2 regions of the Nonomuraea sp. MTCD27 genome follow, and region 2 is predicted to be linked to the other one. Evidence: riboswitches for the same ligand, from Rfam matches in the RefSeq annotation. Region 2 holds a riboswitch; the other holds the start of a gene.
The links. A riboswitch is a leader RNA that binds a small molecule or an ion and turns the genes downstream of it on or off. The one in region 2 is predicted to bind ZMP and ZTP.
Positions count from the first base shown of each region.

Region 1: another riboswitch for ZMP and ZTP. It lies ahead of ACBJ59_RS47815 (glycine hydroxymethyltransferase); the one in region 2 lies ahead of glyA (serine hydroxymethyltransferase).

Region 1 covers NZ_JBGNUW010000022.1:151,861-157,143, reverse strand. The annotation lists gene ACBJ59_RS47820 (ROK family protein) at 1-634, shown strand, start outside; gene ACBJ59_RS47815 (glycine hydroxymethyltransferase) at 1,183-2,622, opposite strand; ZMP/ZTP riboswitch at 2,658-2,743, opposite strand; gene ACBJ59_RS47810 (FAD-dependent oxidoreductase) at 2,911-4,092, opposite strand; gene ACBJ59_RS47805 (TetR/AcrR family transcriptional regulator) at 4,124-4,852, shown strand; gene ACBJ59_RS47800 (hypothetical protein) at 4,849-5,028, opposite strand; gene purH (bifunctional phosphoribosylaminoimidazolecarboxamide formyltransferase/IMP cyclohydrolase) at 5,150-5,283, opposite strand, start outside.
Region 2 covers NZ_JBGNUW010000017.1:164,434-169,716, reverse strand. The annotation lists gene ACBJ59_RS41105 (serine/threonine-protein kinase) at 1-1,443, shown strand, start outside; ZMP/ZTP riboswitch at 1,469-1,551, shown strand; gene glyA (serine hydroxymethyltransferase) at 1,576-2,826, shown strand; gene ACBJ59_RS41095 (CHRD domain-containing protein) at 3,256-4,497, opposite strand; gene ACBJ59_RS41090 (anti-sigma factor family protein) at 4,703-5,283, opposite strand, start outside.

The DNA of each region.
Region 1 (5,283 bases), on a different contig from region 2:
TGGTGCTGGTGCGATCAGTGAGGTCACAGTCCCTTCCAGGGAGGGGGTTGGGCTCCGGGTTCACGACGGCGCCGGAAGTGGTGGGGACGCGGTTGCGGGTTCGCGGGGAGGGACGGTGAATCGCGTTCAAGAGATGGCGGACGTCGGACATGGCGGTGGTGGCATCCCTGCTCAAGAGCAGGCTGACGTTGGCCGTACCGGTGAGAAGGGGAACGTCGACCGGACTGATGCAGTCCGTACGGGCGTCCGTGCTGGTGTGAAGGCGGATGCCGGTCGTATTGACGACGACGCGGACGCCGTCGGTACGGGTGTGAAGGCGGATGCGCGGGCGCTCGCGCGTGATGCCGCCGCCGGGCATCCGGTCGCGGTGGCGGCGTTCGAGCGCGGCGCCAGGGCGCTGGCCGCCATGGTTGCGTCCACGGCCGCTGTCGCCGAGGTCACGACCGTGGTGATCGGGGGCGGTGTGTCCGCGGCGGGCGCCGTCCTGTTCGACCCGCTGGAGCGGGCGCTCGACGACGTGGCCGGGCTCGCCTTCGTCAGGGCGGTCCAGGTGAAGCAGAGCACCCTGGTGGGACGCGCCGGGCTGGCGGGTGCGGCGAATCTGGCCTGGCAGGCTGTCCGCTCAACCGCCTGAGTCCTCGTTCGAGCCCCAGACGGTCGTTGGCCTCTGGGGCTCGTTCGCCCAAGGGCCCGGGAACCCGGCCACCAGACCCGGCCCCTGGCGGGCTGCGGCACCACTGCCTGGCACCACCGCCCCGGCACCACCGCCTCGGCACCACCTGAACCGCGCATCCGGGATGAGGTTGCGCAGGCACTCGGGGTTCCGCACGCACGCCCGACGCCACTGGGCGACGGCACCCCGCCGGAGCCCCGAACAACCTTGCACGGCGGCCTTCCCCGCACGCACGCCCGACGCCGCTGGGCGACGGCACCCCCGCCGGAGCCCCAGCCGACCTCGCACGGCGGCCTTCCCCGCACGCACGCCCGACGCCGCTGGGCGACAGCGCCCCCGCCGGGGTCCTGGACAAACCTCGCGCGGTGGCCTCCCCGCACGGACGCCGGACGACCCGGGCGGGGTGCGTCCTGGGAAGGAGTCGGCGGCCCGGGCGGGGTGCGTCCTGGGAAGGAGTTGGCGGGCCGGGGTGTCCTGAGGCCGTAGGAGGGGGTTCCGGTGTGGAGGGGTCAGGTGAGGTCGAGGCCGGGGTAGAGGGGGTGGGCGGTGAGGAGTTCGGCTGCGGCGGCGCGGGTCTTGGCGGCGGTGTCGGCGGGCAACGTGTAGGCGGCCTTGGAGGTGCGGCCGTCGGGCGCGGACGCGGGGGTGGTGGCGGAGAGGACGTCCACGATCAGTTCCGCGATCCGGTCGAACTCGTCGGCGCGGAAGCCGCGGGAGGTGAGCGCGGGCGTGCCGACGCGTACGCCCGAGGTGTACCAGGCGCCGTGGGGGTCGCGCGGGATCGCGTTGCGGTTGGTGACGATGCCGGAATCCAGCAGCGCCGACTCGGCCTGCCGGCCGGTCAGGCCGAAGCCGGTCACGTCCAGCAGGACCAGGTGGTTGTCGGTGCCGCCGGTGACCAGCCGGACTCCCCGTCGAAGCAGCCCTTCGGCCAGGGCGGACGCGTTGTCCACGACCGCGCGGGCATAGGCGGCGAAGGCGGGCTGGCGGGCCTCGGCGAGGGCGACGGCCTTGGCGGCCATCACGTTCCCCAGCGGGCCGCCCAGCACCATCGGGCAGCCGCGGTCGATCGCGTCGGCGAACTCCCGCCGGCACAGCACCAGGCCGCCGCGCGGACCGCGCAGCGACTTGTGCGTGGTGGTGGTCGTGATGTGGGCGTACGGCACCGGGTCGTGGTCGCCGGTGAAGACCTTGCCCGCGACCAGGCCGGCGAAGTGGGCCATGTCCACCAGGAGGGTGGCGCCGACCTCGTCGGCGATCTCCCGCAGGGCCGCGAAGTCCACGCGGCGCGGATAGGCCGAGTATCCGGCGATCAGGATCAGGGGCTTGAACTCGCGGGCCAGGTCGCGCAGCGCGGCGTAGTCGAGCAGGCCGGTTTCCGGGTCGGTGCCGTACGAGCGCTGCCGGAACATCTTGCCGGAGATGTTCGGCCGGAAGCCGTGGGTGAGATGCCCGCCCGCGTCCAGTGACATGCCCAGGGCCCGCTGGTCGCCGAGGGCCTTGCGCAGGTTCTCCCAGTCCTGCTCGGTCAGGTCGTTGACGTGACCCACGCCGATGCTGGCCAGGGCCGGAGCCTCCACGCGGTGCGCCAGTACGCCCCAGAACGCCACCAGGTTCGCGTCGATGCCCGAGTGCGGCTGGACGTAGGCGTGGTCGGCTCCGAACAGGGCCTTGGCGTGGTCGGCCGCGAGTTGCTCAACGGTGTCGATGTTCTGGCAGCCGGCGTAGAAGCGGCGCCCGATGGTGCCCTCGGCGTACTTGTCGGACATCCAGGTGCCCATCGTGAGCAGCACCGCCGGGGACGCGTAGTTCTCGCTGGCGATGAGCTTCAACGACGTGCGCTGGTCGGACAGCTCCGTACGGATGGCCTCCGCGACGTGCGGCTCGACGGCGGCGATCACGTCCAGGGCACTGCGGTAGGCCGCGGTCACCGCGGTGGCGTCGTACATCTGCGGCTGGTGCACGGCATCTCCTGTTCGTCGCGTTGAGATGCCCAGGCGCGCGGCAGTACTGCGGAGCCGCTCCCCGGTGGTCATCCACCTTCAGGTCACGCCAGTAACGACCCGAGAGCGACGTTACGGCGACGCAGGATCGCGTGCAACGCCTTTCGAGGGTCCGGCGGGAGGGATGTCAGACCGCTGAGCCGGCCGCCCGTCGCCGCTTCGCGGGGATCAGGGGACGGTGATGGCTGGGTGGCGGCCGGCCGGGCGCGCGGGGGTCGGCGCGCCCCCTGGTGGTCAGGCGGGGAGGGCGATGGGCCGGTCCCAGTCGATGCGGTGCTCGTAGATCCAGCGGCTCGGGTCCGTACCGGTCCTGGCGGCGTGCTTCATGGCCAGGCTCATGATCAGGTCGCGCGGCACGCGCGCCAGCGGATTGAGCGCCTTCCAGCCGCCCGTACGGTTGCCCTGCGCCACGACCCGCTCGACCCGCCCCCGCCGCAGCACCTCGTACGCCCTGAACGCGGCCTCGATGCCCGGGCTGTCGCGCAGGCACTTGGCCAGGACGACGGCGTCCTCGATGGCCATGGCGGCGCCCTGCCCGATCGACGGCGCGGTGGCGTGGGCGGCGTCGCCGATGACGATCATCCGGTCGCGGTGCCAGACCGGGACGCGGGGCACGTCGTAGGAGCTCCAGCCGGCGAAGATCTCCCCGGTCGCGGCGATGATGTCGAGCGCGGGGCCGTGGTCGTGCCGGAACAGGTCGCTCAGCCGGGTCCGCCACTCCTGCTGGGTGATCGCCGCCATCTCGGCCGGTGTGAGCTCGGTGGCCTGGGCGGGGTTCGCGGCCCACCACACCTCGCCGTCCGGGTGCGCCGTGTAGACGAAGAAGCAGCGCTTGCCGAAGACGGCCTGCATCATGCCCGGTTCGGAGCCGGTCGCGACGCCGCGCGCGTAGCCACCGGTGTTGAGCAGGCCGGTGTAGCGGGTGCCGGGCGCCGCCGGGTCGATGATGCGCCGGGTGGCCGAACGCAGGCCGTCGGCGCCGATCAGCAGGTCGCCCTCGGCGGTGCTGCCGTCGGAGAACGTCGCCCGCACCCCGTCGCCGGTCGCCACGGCACCGGTGAGGCGCTTGCCGTACTCCAGGTGGAGGTCCTGATCGCGGAGGTACCGGTAGAGGTCGGCGCGCTTGACCGTCCTGCTCACCACGTCGCCCAGGCGGTAGGCCAGCTCGCCGAGCCGCCGGCCGGAGCCGCTGGTGATCGTGATGCCCGGGGTGTCGAAGCCGAGGCCGCCGACGTCCAGGTCGAGAGCGCGTAAGGCGTCGAGCGCGTTGGGCGCCAGCGTGAGGAAGGCGCCCGCCTTGTCGGCCGTACGGTCGTAGGCCTCGTACACCACCGCGTCCATCCCCGCCTTGCGCAGGGCGACGGCGCTCGCCGTGCCCGCGATCCCGCCACCCACGACCAGAGCTGTGTATGTCATACACCGAGTGTATGACATACACTCGTGTTTGATGGAAGACAATCTCTGGGAACGGCTCGCGAAGCCCGCGCCGGAGCCCAAGACCGGGCTGAGCCTCGGCCGCATCGCGCGGGCGGCGGTGGAGCTGGCCGACGCGGGCGGCCTCGACGCGGTCTCGATGGCCCGGGTCGCCGAGCGGCTGGGCTTCACCACGATGTCGCTCTACCGGCACGTCAAGAACAAGAACGAGCTGCTGCTCCTGATGCTGGACTCGGTCGCGGCCGTCCCCGCCGCGCTCGACGAGCCCTGCGCAGGCTGGCGGCCGGGCCTGCGGCGCTGGTGCGGCGCGCAGTGGGAGATGTTGCGGGCCCACTCCTGGATCGTGCAGCTGCCCATCACCGGGCCGCCCGTCACGCCCAATCAGCTCGCGTGGACCGACCGCGCCCTGGCGGCGCTGGCGGGCACCGGGCTCGACGAGCGCGCCAAGGCGGGCGTCGTGCTGCTGATCGCCACGTACATGCACGCCACCGCGCGGCTGAGCGCGGACCTCGGCAGCGCCGCGTCGGGCGCCGCGATCGCCGGCCACAGCGCGCTGCTCGGCTCGCTGGTGGACGCGCGGCGCCTGCCCGCGCTGCGCGCGGCGGTCGAGGCGGGAGCCTTCGACTACCCGCAGGACATGCCCGAGGAGGAGCGGCGCCTCGACTACGAGTTCGGCCTGGACCGGATCCTGGACGGGGTGGAGGTCATGATCGAGACCGGCCGCCCCGGAGACACGGCCTAGTCGCGCTCAGCCGCCTGGGCCTCGCGGCGCTCGATGATGCGGCGGGTGAAGGGGATGACCTCTACGACGCGGCTGCCGAGGTAGGCGCCGATGAAGGCGAGCACCAGGAGCACGAAGGGGCTGGTGGCCAGGCCGTTCATGGTGACGAATGCCTGCAGGATCGCGTCGAGCGCCATAGGGGTACTCCCGGGGGACGGGGATGCGGGGAGGAGTTCAGGGTAGCCGCACCCGGCCAGTGCTCGCCGCAAAATGGGATGAAGGGCGACATGATCTACCATGCCGCCCTTTAGGTGATGATCAGTGGAAGAAGTGGCGGGTGCCGGTGAAGTAGAGGGTGATGCCGGCCTTCTTGGCCGCCTCGATGACCAGCTCGTCGCGGACGGAACCGCCCGGCTCGACGATGGCGCGTACGCCCGCCTCGGTCAGCACCT
Region 2 (5,283 bases):
ATCGATCAGACCCGGCGAATCGGCCCCTACACCCTCGTACGCAAGCTGGGCGAGGGCGGCATGGGCATCGTCTACCTCGCGCAGGACGCCGCGTTCGCCCCGGTCGCGCTCAAGGTGCTCAGGCCGGAGCTGGCCGGCCGCGAGGACTTCAGGCGCCGCTTCACCAGGGAGGCCGAGGCGGCCCGGCACGTGGCCAGGTTCTGCACGGCGCCCGTGCTCGACGCCGGGATCGAGGGCGCCACCGCCTACCTCGTCACCGAATACGTCGAAGGCCCCGACCTGTCGTCCATGATCGAGACGCAGGGGCCCATGGGAGGCGCCAACCTGGAGGCCCTGGCCGTCGGGGTGGCCACCGCGCTGGCCGCGATCCACGAGGCGGGGGTCGTGCACCTGGACCTCAAGCCGTCGAACATCCTGCTCAGCGCCGTCGGCCCGCGCGTCATCGACTTCGGCATCGCCCGCATCGCCCAGCCGGACGCCACCCAGTCCGCCGTCGTCGCGGGCACGCCCGCGTACATGGCTCCGGAGCAGGCCAGCGGCGCGCCCATCACGGCCGCCAGCGACGTGTTCGCGTGGGGCGGCGTGGTGACGTACGCGGGGACGGGGCGGCCGCCGTTCGGGACCGGGCAGGTGCCGGAGGTGCTGTACCGGGTGGCGCACCACGTACCGGTGCTCGACGGGCTGGACGAGCGGCTGCGGGTGCTGGTGGAACTGGCGCTGCAGAAGGATCCGGCCCGGCGGCCGACCGCGCAGCAGCTCCTCGACCGCCTGATGGGCCGCGAGCGGGCGACGGTGGCCTCCGCGACCCGCGCGGTCAGCGACGCCTGGACGCCGCTGCTGTCTCCCCAGGCGTCCCCCGCTCCAGGTCCCCGGCCCGCGGGGGGCGGGCGCTGGGCGCCGCCCGTGATCGCCGCCGTGCTCGCGTCCGCGCTGACCGCCGGCGGCACGCTGGCGCTGTGGCGCCCCTGGGAGCAGCCGGGCACGCACCAGGCCACCACGAACGCGCCCGACCCCGCCGCGACCGTCACGCCCGGCACGAAGCAGGCGTCGAGGTCCTTCCAGTACAACGACGGCTACCGGACCGTGCCCATCGTCCTGCGGATCGAGGCGCTCCGGTGGCAGGGCGACGACGTCAAGCTCGAGTTCTCCGTCAGCAACGACCACTCGCAGAGCTCGCTCAGCGTGTGGGGCCTGACCGAGACCAACGCCTACAGCCTGAAGGACGTCGAGCTGGCCCTCCGCGACGAGGCGCTGCCCGTCAAGCCCATGTTCCAGGGCGACCAGTGCGCCTGCTCGGAGCTGACCCCCGGCGACCAGATCCCGGCCGGGCAGACCCGGCGTTTCTTCGCCGTCTTCCGCAAGGTGCCCAAGGCCGCCGGCCCGGTCGACCTGGACCTCAAGAACCTCGGACACTACGCGAATCTGCTGATCACCACGAAATAAGCCCCTGTCACATCCGCTATCGTCTAGGACGAGACGCGACTGGCGCATTGGGTGGGATCGACCACCGGGGAGCGAAAGGAGCGGAGGCCGTGCGCCTGGGTCTTCGCAATCGTCAATGATGACAGGAGAGTCATGGGTTCTCTCGCTAGCGTCGACCCGCAGATCGCCGAGCTCATCAAGGCGGAAGAGCGTCGCCAGTCCGACACCGTCAAGCTCATCGCGTCGGAGAACTACGTGTCGAAGGCCGTGCTCGAGGCCACCGGCACCGTGCTGACCAACAAATACTCCGAGGGCTACGCGGGCAAGCGCTACTACGAGGGCCAGCAGGTCATCGACCAGATCGAGACCGTGGCCATCGAGCGCGCCAAGGCCCTGTTCGGCGTCAACCACGCCAACGTCCAGCCCTACTCCGGCTCGCCCGCCAACCTCGCCGTCTACATGGCGTTCCTGCAGCCCGGCGACACCGTGATGGGCATGGGCCTGCCGTTCGGCGGCCACCTCACCCACGGCTGGTCGGTCTCGGCCACCGGCAAGTGGTTCAACCCGGTCCGCTACGGCGTACGCAAGGACACCGGCCGCATCGACCTCGACGAGGTCCGGCAGCTCGCGCTCGAGCACCGGCCGAAGCTGATCTTCTGCGGCGGCACCGCGATCCCGCGCACCATCGACTTCGAGGGCTTCGCCTCGATCGCCCGCGAGGTCGGGGCCGTGCTGGCCGCCGACATCGCCCACATCGCGGGCCTGGTCGCGGGCGGCGCGCACCCGTCCCCGGTGGGCCACGCCGACGTGATCTCCACGACCACGCACAAGACGCTGCGCGGCCCGCGCGGCGCCATGCTCATGGCCACCGCCGACGAGCACGCCACGGCGCTCAACAAGGCCGTCTTCCCCGGCCTGCAGGGCGGCCCGCACAACCACACCACCGCCGCCATCGCGGTCGCGCTGCACGAGGCCGCCCAGCCGTCGTTCCGCGACTACGCCCACCAGGTCGTCGCCAACGCCAAGACCCTGGCCGACGAGCTGGCCTCGCGCGGGTTCGACCTGGTCTCCGGCGGCACCGACAACCACCTGATCCTGCTCGACCTCACGCCCAAGGGCATCGGCGGCAAGCCGGCCGCCCAGGCGCTCGACCGCGCGGGGCTGGAGACCAACTACAACACGGTGCCGTTCGACACGCGCAAGCCGTTCGACCCGTCGGGCATCCGCATCGGCACGCCGTCGGTCACCTCGCGCGGCATGGGCGAGGCGGAGATGCGGCAGATCGGCGCCTGGATGGACGAGGTCGTCACCGCCCTGGCCAAGGGGGACGCCGAGGACGTCATCACCCGCGTCCACCACGAGGTCAGCGAACTCACCGCCCAGTTCCCGGCCCCGGGCCTCTAAAGACCCTCTCCGCGCGGGCTCTTCTCGGCGGGTCGGTCGCACCCGCCGCACGGGGTCGCCGAGGTCCATCCGTTACGGCGGAGCCAAGTGGGCGCCACCCGCCGCACGGGGCTGAGGGCCTCCAGGGTGACGCCCGCTGACCGGCACGTGGCCGGCCGCCGTCACGGCGCACGCTTGACCGTGACGGTGGTTCCACCCCGCCCCGGCGACGATCCCCGCCCGGCGGCGGCCACCGTCTTCCGTACCCGCCCGCCGCCAGAGGGCGCATGATGGAGCGCCCCGCCGCACGGGCTCCCGTGTGCGGCGGGGCGCTTGTCGCGACCGGGCCGGAGCACCCCGTCGCGGCCGGTCGGTGGCCCGGGGGGACCGGGCCGGATCGACCGGGAAGGGCCTGGCAGGGGACGGGACCGAATCGTCCCCCGCCCGGCCTCAGCCGAGGAACACGTAGTCCGCGCCGTACGGGACCCTGGTCTCGGAGCCCGGCTCGCAGGAGCCGGCCGGGGCGAGGCCGCCCGTGGTGTTGAGGCGCAGGATCTGCGTGGCGTGCGCGAGCAGCCCGGTGGGCGTGCCCGACTGGGTGGCGTCGAGGACCAGCTCGGGGATGTTGTCGCCGTTCGGCGTGCGGCTGACGACCGCGCCGCGCACCGCGCTGCCGTCCGGGGCGATCCACTGCGGCGGCCCCGACGCGGGCGTCACGAACGAGTGGTCGATGCCCCGCCGCAGCGTGGCCGTCACGCCGAGCTGGGTGAAGCCGTAGCCGCCGGCGGGAAGCTGCGTGCAGGAGTAGATCTGCGAGCCGCGCAGCACGTCGGCGGTGAGCGCGCGCGGGTGGGTGAACGCCTCGCCGGAGAGCTGCCCGCGCACCGCGCCGCCGTCGAACTCGGTGGTGCGCAGGTTCGAGTGGTACGCGCCCGGGTTCTCGGTGACGCGCTTGACGACCTTGGCGGCGACCGGCGTCACCCCCGCGACGCCGGTCACGTTCTCGGGCAGCCCGTCCCGGGCCGCGAACAGCTCCGCCGCCACCGGCCCGCTCCTGCCCGGAGGCCCCTTGCGCAGGTGCCCGGCCGTCACCCGGCCCAGCCCCGACCAGGTGGCGGTGTAGGCGATGGACGAGCCTGACGGGCGCAGCCACCACACGGCCCGGCCGTCCGCGTCGCCGCGCCGCCTGCCGTCGTCCTGGGGGACCTCCTGGCGGCCGTCCGCCTGGGACGAGAGCGTGGCCTGGTCGCTGCCGTGCAGCACGCCGTTGAGGTCGACGGGCCTGCTCAGCCGGTGGAACTGGCCGCGTACCGCGCCCTTGGGGTGGGCGGCGTCGTGCAGGTTGGCGTAGAAGCCGCCGGGGTTGTCGACGAGCGCCTTGACGAGGTCGTCGCCGGCCTTGACGGTGCCGGTGACGCCGAGCACCGACCCGGGCAGGGACTCGGTGAAGAAGTCGAGCCCGACGTCGCCGTTCGCACCCTTGGCGCCCGCGTGCACGTGGCCGGCGGTGGGTGTGCCGATCCCGTGCCACCGGGCCGCGAACGTCACCTCGGTCCCGCTGATTTTGAGCACCACGGTCGAGCGGCCGTCCGCGTCGCCCGGGGCGCCCACCTCGTTCGCGCCGCGCAGGCCCGCCGCGAGATAGACGTCGTCGCCGGACGCGTGCGCGGGCACCGCCGGGACGACAAGCACGCTTGCCGCTAAAGCACTAGAAAATACGAATTTCCGGATAGACATAATGAAACCCCTTAAAGGGCTTGATATTCCGGTTGATACGGCAAGCAGTACGCGCCGGAGCCCGGTGCGGTTCAACCCGCGAACGCGTAAATTTCCACACAAGGGCGAGGGCATGAAGAAAGCCCTCCCACCAGCGGTGAGAGGGCTTCCCCAGGACCGGTCAGGCCTTGATGGTGAGTATCTTCTTACCCGCCGAGGTGACCACCTCGAAACGGTCGATGTCCTTCAGTTGCGTGGCACTGCCGCCGTGCATGTAGAGCGGATCGGGCGACCCCGGCACTCCGTACCCGGCTGGAGGTACGGACCACCCGGTCATCACCCGGCGCTCACCCGACTTGGCCACCGAGATGAGCTCGCACTCCAGCGGACCCTTCACCCCCGCCAGCTTGAGCGCCGCGTGCGTGCCCCACCCCTTCGTCTCCACGACCAGGCCACCGGTCACCCCGTCCACGCCCTTGCCCTCGATGGGCTTGCCGTCGGCGTAGAACTGCTCGGCCGGGCCCATGTGCGTGCCCATGTGACCGCCGTGCCCCTGCGCCAGCGGGGCCGGCTCGCCCCCGCTGAGCTGCGTGCCGATCGTCAAACCCCCCGCCACCAGCGTGACCGCCGCCGCCATCCCGATCACGAACGTGCCCCTGCGCGTCCGCCTGTCGGCCGCCTTCTTGCGCCGGAGCAGGTCGACCACGTCGTCCTGGCCCCCGATGGGGCGGTCATAGGAAGGGGGGTCGGGGTCCTCGACGG